4 regions of the Neorhizobium sp. T25_27 genome follow, and region 4 is predicted to be linked to each of the others. Evidence: riboswitches for the same ligand, from Rfam matches in the RefSeq annotation. Region 4 holds a riboswitch; each other region holds the start of a gene.
What was found. Region 4 has a riboswitch for cobalamin ahead of C5J24_RS26840 (DUF1636 domain-containing protein). Riboswitches for the same ligand answer to the same signal wherever they lie in the genome.

Region 1 (2,194 bases), on a different contig from region 4:
AGCTTGCCGTCCCGATCGACGGTGAAGAGGTTCTCGCCGACGCCATGGCTGACCAGCGCCCAGCCGTTCGAGCCCTTGGCGGGGTCCGTGCCGCTGGTGATGTAGGTGGCACCGACGCGAAGCGGCTCGCCTGCGAAGACAGTGCCTGCGGCGGCCAAGGTGGTGGCGGTGAACCAGGCGGCGGCTAGGCGCGATAGCGTCTGCGACGTCAATTCTCTCTCCTCTTGTTCTGTTCGGATGGGATACGAAGCCGCTGCTTGCGGCCCGTTGGGTGATAGGCGAAGTTCTCGACGATCCGGCCGCCAAGCAGGTGCTCGCCGACGATCCGGTCGATCGCATCTTCGGTGACGCCGCCGTAATAGGTGCCTTCCGGAAACACCTGCAGCACGGGCGCCAGACTGCAGGGACCGAGACAGGTGGATTTTGCGGTCATCGTGCCGTCGCCGGCAGCGCGCAATTTCTGCCGCTCCTGTTGGTTGCGCAGATGTCCCCAGATCAAATCGGCTCCGGCCGCGTTGCAGGGGCCGCCCTGGCAGACGAGTGCGCGGCGTTTCTGGGCTGGCACGAGTGAACCTTCGATGACGGGTGGGTTTTCGGTTTTCGGGACATCCAGCTCCTCGGCCGTCTCCAGCAGTTCGCCGAGAAGCTGCGCCATCAGCGTGCTGGAGGCGATATCCTTGGCGACGGACAAGGCCGGCCAGGGGCGGCTGTCGGCGGCCTTCCAGCGCGTCAGCGATTTCGTTAGCCAGATATGGAAGCTCGGCTCCATGGGCAGGACGAGCGGCACGATGACGACGGTTTCGACATCCTCGTCGAGCAGATTGGACAGCGCTTCGCGCAGCGAGGGGGTTCCCTGTTCGGTAAAGGCGAACCGCACCGTTCCGGCCCCGGTCATGCCGGCCGCAAGTTTCGCGAGCCGCTGCATTTCCAGATGCGGCGATGCCGCAAAGGCGGATTTGGCGATCAGGAGGACGGCGCGCCCGGATACGTTCTGGGAAGATAATCCCTGTGTTTTCACTGCCTTCGTCTCACTCAAGGAGGCGGCAGCAAAAATGAAGGTTGCGGCAGGCACGATGGCCCGACGGAACCGTCATTCCTGTGGCACACCCCGACCACGGAACTTCTATCGTCAGGCAGGTCTCCTGGCTCGCGGGTCAAAGCCTTCATCGTCCGTCTTCCCGGCATTGACTGCCAGTGACATGTTGGACGAACGGCTCACCGCTCACAGTTGCGGGACAGCTCCGGTTTTTACCGGATTCCCTCTTAGCTTCCATCGCGGGATGGAAGAACCTTGACGCCGCCAACCTACACTCCCGCTGCCGACTGTCAACGGCGCCGCTTCATGCAGCATCACGCGGCTGGTCCGGAACTGCCGTAACAATTCCGGACCAAGGTTATTGCATCAATGCGATGCGCCGGAGCCGCCGACGGCAACGATCGTAAAGGGTTTTCCTTCGACGGGAATCGTCCGGACCTCCTTCAGGCTTTCCGCATCGACAACGCGAACCAGCGAGTGCCGCGGATCGGTAATGACGATATGGCCGTCCGCAACGGCAAGACGCGGCCGCGGATCACGCCAATGGCCGTCCTTGCTGTAGGGCTCGGTGACCTTGGCTTTGCGAACGATCTCGCCCTTGATCACGTCCAGCACATGAAGATCACCGTCCTCCGTCAGGATGTAGGCACTGCGCGGCGTTGCTGGGTCCAGCAGGAAGTCGACGCGGCGGGTGGGCAGGGCGATCAGTCGGAAGTGCTTCTCGGCGTCCGGATCGATCAGGACGATTTTGTCCTCGCCGTAGTTGCCGAGGAAAAACTGCATCGCCTTGCCACCAAGCAAGGTCCCGGTGCTGCCCTTTGGCAGATCCGCCGGGTAAGCGAGCATGTCCAGCTTCGGGCCATCAATGCCACCGGGCCGGGCAACGAGAACTCCTTCCTTGCAACCGAAGGCAACCAGCCGGGCCGAGGTGGCCTCGCCGTGAAGATCGGTGCATTTCGCGACGTCGCCGAACTGCTTGCCCGCCTGATCGACGACCCGAAGGCCGACCCTCGGCGGCAGTTCGTCGGGCTTGGTTTCGATTTCAGTGTTTGGGACCGACACGAGCACGAAACGACCCATCGTCACCGCTACGCCGTGATGCGGCTTCGTCGTGTCGACTGTCTTCACGTGAGCCCTGCCTTCGAGAAGAGCGGTTTC
Region 2 (2,194 bases), on a different contig from region 4:
ACAGCGCTGCATCCCCTCGTTCGAGCCGCTGCCGCCTGTTGTCGACGATCGCCGAAAGGTGCCGGGCATCGAACTTCCGAGGGAAGAGCAGCCCTATTCCGGGATCACCAAACTGCAGACCCGCCCGCAAAAGCCGCAGGCCGCGGTCCAGCCGCCGGTGCTCACGCCGCCGCCGGAGCGGCCATACGATCCAAACAAGAAGGTGCGCACCGTCGGGCCGGCTTTCCTGCCTGAAGCGGATATCGACCTCAGCAATCCGAAATCGGCAGGACCGCAGCCGCAGCAGTGATCAACGGTTATCCCAGCGATCCTGAAAGATCAGCTCCTCCAGGGCCAACCGCTGGCGCCAGCCCTTGAGCGCCAATTCCGGCTCGGCGTAGAGGCGGTCGGTATAACCGAGGCACAGCCACGCGACGATCTCGACGCGATCGGGAATGCCCAGCAGCGCACGCACGTCCTCCTCGTGAAAGATGCTGACCCAGCCGACACCGACGCCCTCGGCCCTTGCCGCAAGCCACAGGTTCTGCACGGCGCAGACGGTCGAATAGACGTCCATGCGCGGGTTGTGGGTGCGGCCGAGCACGACCGGGCCGGCACGATCCGGATCGCAGGTGACGCAGATCGACAGCGGCGCCTTGACGATGCCTTCGAGCTTGAGGCTGCGATAGAGGTCACGGCTTTCCTCGGCAAACATCTCGACGGCTTCGTCATTGGCGCGCGAGAAGGCGGCACGAGCCGCCTCTCGCACTGCAGGATCGCGGATGAGGATGAAATTCCAGGGCTGCATGAAGCCGACCGAGGGTGCCGAATGCGCTGCGCCAAGCAGCCGCCTTACCAGGTCGTCCGGCAGTGGATCGGGCAGGAACTGGTCGCGCACGTCGCGGCGCGTCTCGATCGCCCTGTAGACGGCCGCGCGCTCGGCCTTCGAAAATTCACCGGCAGGCAGCAAGGCATGCGCGAAAGGATCAGGCTGCATCGTTTGTCCCCAACAATGCCGTCGCTCCCTTGCCCTTCAGAAGCAAAGAGAGGTCCGAAACCTTTCCGCTGTCCGCGCGGGCTGGTCTATCTTGTCAGGCCGGTCTTCTGACTTGGCTTCGTCCGCTTCCGCCGCCGCCTTCCCGGGAAAATCCCAGTGGCTTTCAATCCTGCGGCCGAGCGTCCACCTCACAGCGTTGGGCACGTTCCGGTTCCACCCCGGATTCCCGATTCTCCGGCTTGTCGCCGGCACCTGACAGGATCGGTTATGCCCTTACGCTATCCTCCGCGCAAGGCGCTCATGCGACTAGGAAATAGCGCACGTAGGCAAACTCATCGCCATCCGGCGACCAGTTCGGTGAATTCATCGTGCCCTGCCCGCCAAAGAGCTCGAACAGCGTTTCGACATTGCCGCCGTCCATGTCCATCAGCCTGACGCGGACGTCGAGATCGCGCGGGTGGTCGAAGACATCGGCGTCGTAGGAGACAAAGACGATCTTGTCACCCTTCGGTGACGGATGCGGGAACCAGTCGCCGTAACCGCCATCGGTGATCCGCTCGGCCACGCCGCCGGCGGCCGGAACCCGCCAGATCTGCGTCAATCCGGTGCGGCTGGAATTGAAATAGATCCATTTTCCATCCGGCGAAAAATCCGGCCCGTCGTTGCGGCCCTCGCCGAAGGTCAGCCGCGTCTCTGCGCCACCTTCGATGCCGATCGTATAGATGTCGAACTCGTCGCCGCGGATGCCGCAATAGGCGAAACTTTTTCCGTCCGGTGACCAGCCATGCCAGTAGGACGGCAGGTTCCGGGTCACCAGCCGTGGCACGCCGCCACCGGCGGGGAGCACATAGATCGCCGACTTGCCGAACTCTACCTTGTCGGAAATGGCGATCAGCGAACCGCCCGGCGAAATGCCGTGGTCGTTGTTGCATTGGCGGGCAAAGCCGGTATCGACCAGTCCTGGCCCGTCGTCACCCTCCGGTGACAGCCGATAGATCAGGCCCTCGCTGTTCAGCATCAGATAACACCCGTCGGGCGACCAGTTGGGCGCCTCGAACAGGGCTTCCGTCTGCCAGACCACCCGCATCGTCCTCGTCCGGATATTGAAGATCTCGACCGAGCTGCGCAGGGCCATGATCCTCTCCTACCGATCGCGGAACCGGTTGGTGATCGGATAACGCCGATCGCGGCCGAAGTTCTTCTTGGTGATCTTGACGC
Region 3 (2,194 bases), on a different contig from region 4:
GAAGCGCGCCCGGCACCGATCACCGCGGATCACGAATTGGCGATCAGGCGACGATCGAAAGTTGCGCCTGGTCGCCCTGCAGCCGGTTGACCATGAAGTTCGAATACCATTCGACGAACTGCATGACGCCGCCTTCGTGGAGTGGCGAATAGGGACCCGGCTCATAAGCGGGCGAGCGGATGCCGAAGGCGTTTTCCTCGACGATCTGGCGGTCCTGGTCGTTGGTCATGTTCCAGACATGGGTCAGTTCCTCGAGATTGTAGTCGACGCCCTCGACCGCATCCTTGTGGACCAGCCATTTTGTGGTGACCGCCGTTTCCTCCGGCCCGAGCGGGGTGACGCGGAACGAGATCGCGTGGTCGCCCAGAATGTGGTTCCAGCTGCTCGGATAGTGGAAGAGCAGCATGGTGCCGATCGAGTTGATCGTTACGTCCTCGGAGAGTTTGCGCTGCACGGCGTTGCGGCCGCTCATCGTATAACTCTCGGCATCTTCGATCAGCGGCATGCGCGCGACGCGGAACTGGCCGGTCTCGTCCATCCGGAATTCGCTCGGCAACCCGGCCTCCTCGCAACGCTGCCAATGGGCGGCGATGACCGGATCGTCCTTGGCGCCCTGGACGCCGGTTGCGGTGGGCGATTCCGGATAGGTGCGGCAGAGCTCCGGGTGGTTGGCGGCGCAGTGGTAGCACTCGCGGTTGTTTTCCCAGACGAGCTTCCAATTGCCCTTCTCGATGATCGTCGACTGGTGCGCGACCTTGGCTTCCGAGAGGCGATGCGGGGCCATATAGGGCTCGATCGCCGCACGAACCGGCGCGAAATCCGGCGCCTCGTTCGCAAGGCAGATGAAGATAAAGCCCGCCACGCTTTCGCAATGGACCTTCTTCATGCTGAACTGGGTCTTGTCGAAGTCCTGGCCCATCTGGCGGCCGACCAGAAGCGAGCCGTCCAGCTCGTAGGTCCATTGGTGGTAGGGACAGACGAGCCGGACCGCCGAGCCATGCTCCTTGGTGCAGACGCGGCTGCCGCGATGGCGGCAGGTATTGTGCAGCGCCCGGATCTGGTTGTCGCGGCCGCGCACGACGACGACCGGATAATCGCCGATCTGCAGGGTGAAATAGGCTCCGGCCTTGGGCAGCTCGCAATCATGCCCGACGAACAGCCAGTCGCGATACCAGATCATTTCCAGATCGAGCTTGAAATAGGCGGGATCGGTATAGAAGGGCTGTTCGAGGCTGAAGCCTTCACGGCGGTTCTTAAGCTGCCGCAGGGCTTGATTGCGAATTTCCATATTATCTTCCTCGTCAATGTGGACAGCGGAAGGACATGGAAATGCCGGCCGGCCTTCAAGGCCCACCCAACACCCTGTCCCGAACGCCCGCCGCGTCCGGTCGTCATTTTTGATCCCGAGGCTGGTTTCCGGGCTCAGGAGCTTGTCCCGTTCAGGGGACCGGCTCGGCGCCTTCCCGGGTGGCCCTTGCGGCTCTTTCCCAGTGGCTCATGCCGTGCCTTATTGCTCCACCACCGTTGCGGGGGCAGCGCCAGATTAGGGTTTCTAAAGACCCCTGCCGGCTTCCCAATTCTCCGCCTTCCCTAGTCAGGCGGCACCTCAAGATCGAGGCGGATATAATCATCGAGCGAGCGTGTCGCATAGGCGACATTGCGACATCGGCAACCGCGTTGGCGACAGCGGCGAAACGGCCCAAAATGCAACACTCCAGCCCCGCGAAAGCGAAACCTGTCATTAAGGGATAAGCCATAAAATCCCGGCGTGAATGGGAGCGATGCCACCGTGCAGGCCAAGGGAAAGATCCGTTACTACAAAGCCCCTCCACCGCCTCCGGCGCCGGTGGTAGTGAAGACTGCTTCCCATTCCGAATTCCTCCGGACGGGGCGCAGCTCCCGCTACAATCCGGTCTGGCTGCCGGAAGAGCGCCGCTATCTCACCCATAACGAAGTCGCCGAGCGCACGGGCAAAAGGCTCGAGGCAGCTGGGGAAACGAGCCACAACCGGATCAACTCCTTCCATCGCTCGATCAACTTTCCGAAGATCATCTTCCACCACACGCTCGATGAGCGGCCGCATCTCGGCTATTGCCACGTCACCGCGGCAAGAACGTTTCTTCCACGCGGCGGCCCGGTGAGCTGGTCGTTCTATATCGCCAACTTCTTCTCCAAGATCGGCGAGGAAGAAACC
Region 4 (2,194 bases):
CTGGCGGTCGCGAGGCCGGCGGCATCCAGGAGGTCGCTCTTGGTGAGCACGATCATGTCGGCGCAGGCCACCTGGTCCTCGAACACTTCCTCGACCGGATCGTCATGGTCGATCGAACCGTCCGCGTCGCGCTGCGCTTCCAGCGCCTCGTGATCGTCGGCAACGCGACCTTCAGCGAGCGCCAGTCCGTCGACCACGGCAATCACCGCGTCGACCGTCACCCGTGCCTTGACGTCAGGCCATTGGAAGGCCTGGACGAGGGGTTTCGGCAGCGCGAGGCCGGAGGTTTCGATGAGGATGTGGTCGACGCGGGGTTCGATAGCCAGGATCCGGTCGATCGCCGGCACGAAATCGTCCGCCACGGTGCAGCAGATGCAGCCGTTGGCGAGCTCGATGATATTGTCTTCCGGGCAGCTTTCGATGCCGCAGCCTTTCAGCACGTCGCCGTCGATGCCGACATCGCCGAATTCATTGACGATGATCGCCAGCCGCTTGCCCTTCAGGTTTTCGATCAGGTTGCGGATCAGCGTGGTCTTGCCGGCTCCCAGAAACCCGGTAACGACGGTGCAGGGAACGCGGTCGAACGAAACGCTCATGATGGCATGTCCTCGTGGTGATGAAAGGGTGGAATACGGGCCGTCATGCCCTTGCCGCGCAGGCAGGTCGGGCGGCCGCGAAGGGGAAGGAAGCCGCGCTCGTCCTCGGCCAGCATCATCGCGCCGGTGACGATGTCCTCGACATTGTCGAGCGACAGGTGGCCGAAGACATAGGACCAGCCGCTCTTGTGGTTGAAGGCGGCGCTCGGGCTTTTTTCGCAATTGGCAAGGCAGGTGACCGGCTTGACCGCGAGCGGCTTGCCGTTTGCTGCCTCGCGCAGCGCCGCGATCAGTGCGATGCCGGGCCGGATTTCGCCGTCGGACGCGTCACGGCAATTGGTGCAGACGAAAATCGTCACATCTGCCGGGCCGGCGGTTGCCGGATCATCTGGTCGGTGGTCACTCATCGGTCAGCCGCGTTCCCGCCGGGGTCGAAAAATCGGGGCGCGGAGCAGAAGGTCGAAATCCCTCTGCGGTGATCGAGAAACTTCCTCCGGAGCACCCCGCCCGGTGAAGCAAAATTAATCGGACGGCAGGTCTCCTGGCTCGCGGGTCGTCGCCATTTGCCTGCCTTCCCAGGATACCGTTGGCCGGATTTCCCAGTGGCTTGACGGCCAAATGGCCGTTTTAGGCAATGGCTCGCCGCCTACAGTTGCGGGGGCAGCCGCGGCATTGGTCCTGAAAAAAGGGATCGCACCGCATTCTCTCTTAGCCCTCCCCGTTGCCGGAAAGGGACCATCTCCTTTCAAGTAAGCCCGGTCGCAGGCCCATGTCAATGCGTCGCAAAGGCGATTGCCGTCACGCCGAATTCGTCTATAGTGGCCGAGCCTATGGTGCCCGAAAGGGTTTTAGAGGGAATGCGGTGCGACGGAATTCTGCCGTCCAACCCGCGGCTGCCCCCGCAACTGTAAGCGGAAAGTCTTCGACCAAAACGGCTGTTTGGCCGTCAAGCCACTGGGAAATCCGGCCAACGGGATCCTGGGAAGGCGGGAGAAGGCGTCCGATCCGCGAGCCAGGAGACCTGCCAGAGGCGGCAAAGAACGTGAACGGCCCTCGGGTGGAGGGCGAAAGGACGAGACCATGGTTACGAACTCTGCTGCAGCTGCAGTCAGCCTCTCCGCTTCGAAGATCATTCCCCTCAGCATGACGGCCCTGCTCGGCCTGTTCATCGTCGGCTTTGTCGGCTTCTCGCATCTGGAAGTCGTCCACAATGCCGCGCATGACACGCGCCACTCGCTCGCCTTCCCCTGCCACTGAGGAGTTCTCCCCAATGTCGTTGTTTCGCAACATCGTCTTCACGGCGGTGATCGCCGGGCTTTTGTCCGGACTGCTACTGACCGTGATGCAGAGCTTCTCCACCGTGCCGCTGATCCTGCAGGCGGAAGTGTTCGAGAATGCCGCGCCTGAGGCAGGCCACAGCCATGATGCTGCGCCGGCCGCAGGCGCCACGGCATCGGCCGCCGAGCATCACCACGGCGACGAAGCGTGGGCTCCCGCCGATGGCTTCGAGCGTTTCATCTATACTGCTGCCGCAGACATGCTGTCGGCTATCGGTTTTGCCCTTGTCCTGGTTGCCGCCTCGGAAGCGTTCGGCGGCT

Region 1: another riboswitch for cobalamin. It lies ahead of C5J24_RS24145 ((2Fe-2S) ferredoxin domain-containing protein); the one in region 4 lies ahead of C5J24_RS26840 (DUF1636 domain-containing protein).
Region 2: another riboswitch for cobalamin. It lies ahead of bluB (5,6-dimethylbenzimidazole synthase); the one in region 4 lies ahead of C5J24_RS26840 (DUF1636 domain-containing protein).
Region 3: another riboswitch for cobalamin. It lies ahead of C5J24_RS14235 (aromatic ring-hydroxylating dioxygenase subunit alpha); the one in region 4 lies ahead of C5J24_RS26840 (DUF1636 domain-containing protein).

Annotation. Positions count from the first base shown of each region.
Region 1 is NZ_PVBJ01000010.1:108,652-110,845, forward strand. Features, by position in the region: gene C5J24_RS24140 (ABC transporter substrate-binding protein) at 1-212, opposite strand, end outside; gene C5J24_RS24145 ((2Fe-2S) ferredoxin domain-containing protein) at 209-1,018, opposite strand; cobalamin riboswitch at 1,115-1,309, opposite strand; gene aztD (zinc metallochaperone AztD) at 1,403-2,194, opposite strand, start outside.
Region 2 is NZ_PVBJ01000001.1:1,134,245-1,136,438, forward strand. Features, by position in the region: gene C5J24_RS05640 (hypothetical protein) at 1-289, shown strand, start outside; gene bluB (5,6-dimethylbenzimidazole synthase) at 290-976, opposite strand; cobalamin riboswitch at 1,056-1,247, opposite strand; gene C5J24_RS05650 (TolB family protein) at 1,275-2,105, opposite strand; gene C5J24_RS05655 (NAD+ synthase) at 2,121-2,194, opposite strand, start outside.
Region 3 is NZ_PVBJ01000004.1:198,508-200,701, reverse strand. Features, by position in the region: gene C5J24_RS14235 (aromatic ring-hydroxylating dioxygenase subunit alpha) at 44-1,288, opposite strand; cobalamin riboswitch at 1,390-1,624, opposite strand; gene C5J24_RS14230 (DUF6656 family protein) at 1,790-2,194, shown strand, end outside.
Region 4 is NZ_PVBJ01000012.1:174,179-176,372, forward strand. Features, by position in the region: gene cobW (cobalamin biosynthesis protein CobW) at 1-596, opposite strand, end outside; gene C5J24_RS26840 (DUF1636 domain-containing protein) at 593-1,003, opposite strand; cobalamin riboswitch at 1,110-1,351, opposite strand; cobalamin riboswitch at 1,411-1,640, shown strand; gene C5J24_RS26845 (CbtB-domain containing protein) at 1,677-1,853, shown strand; gene C5J24_RS26850 (CbtA family protein) at 1,867-2,194, shown strand, end outside.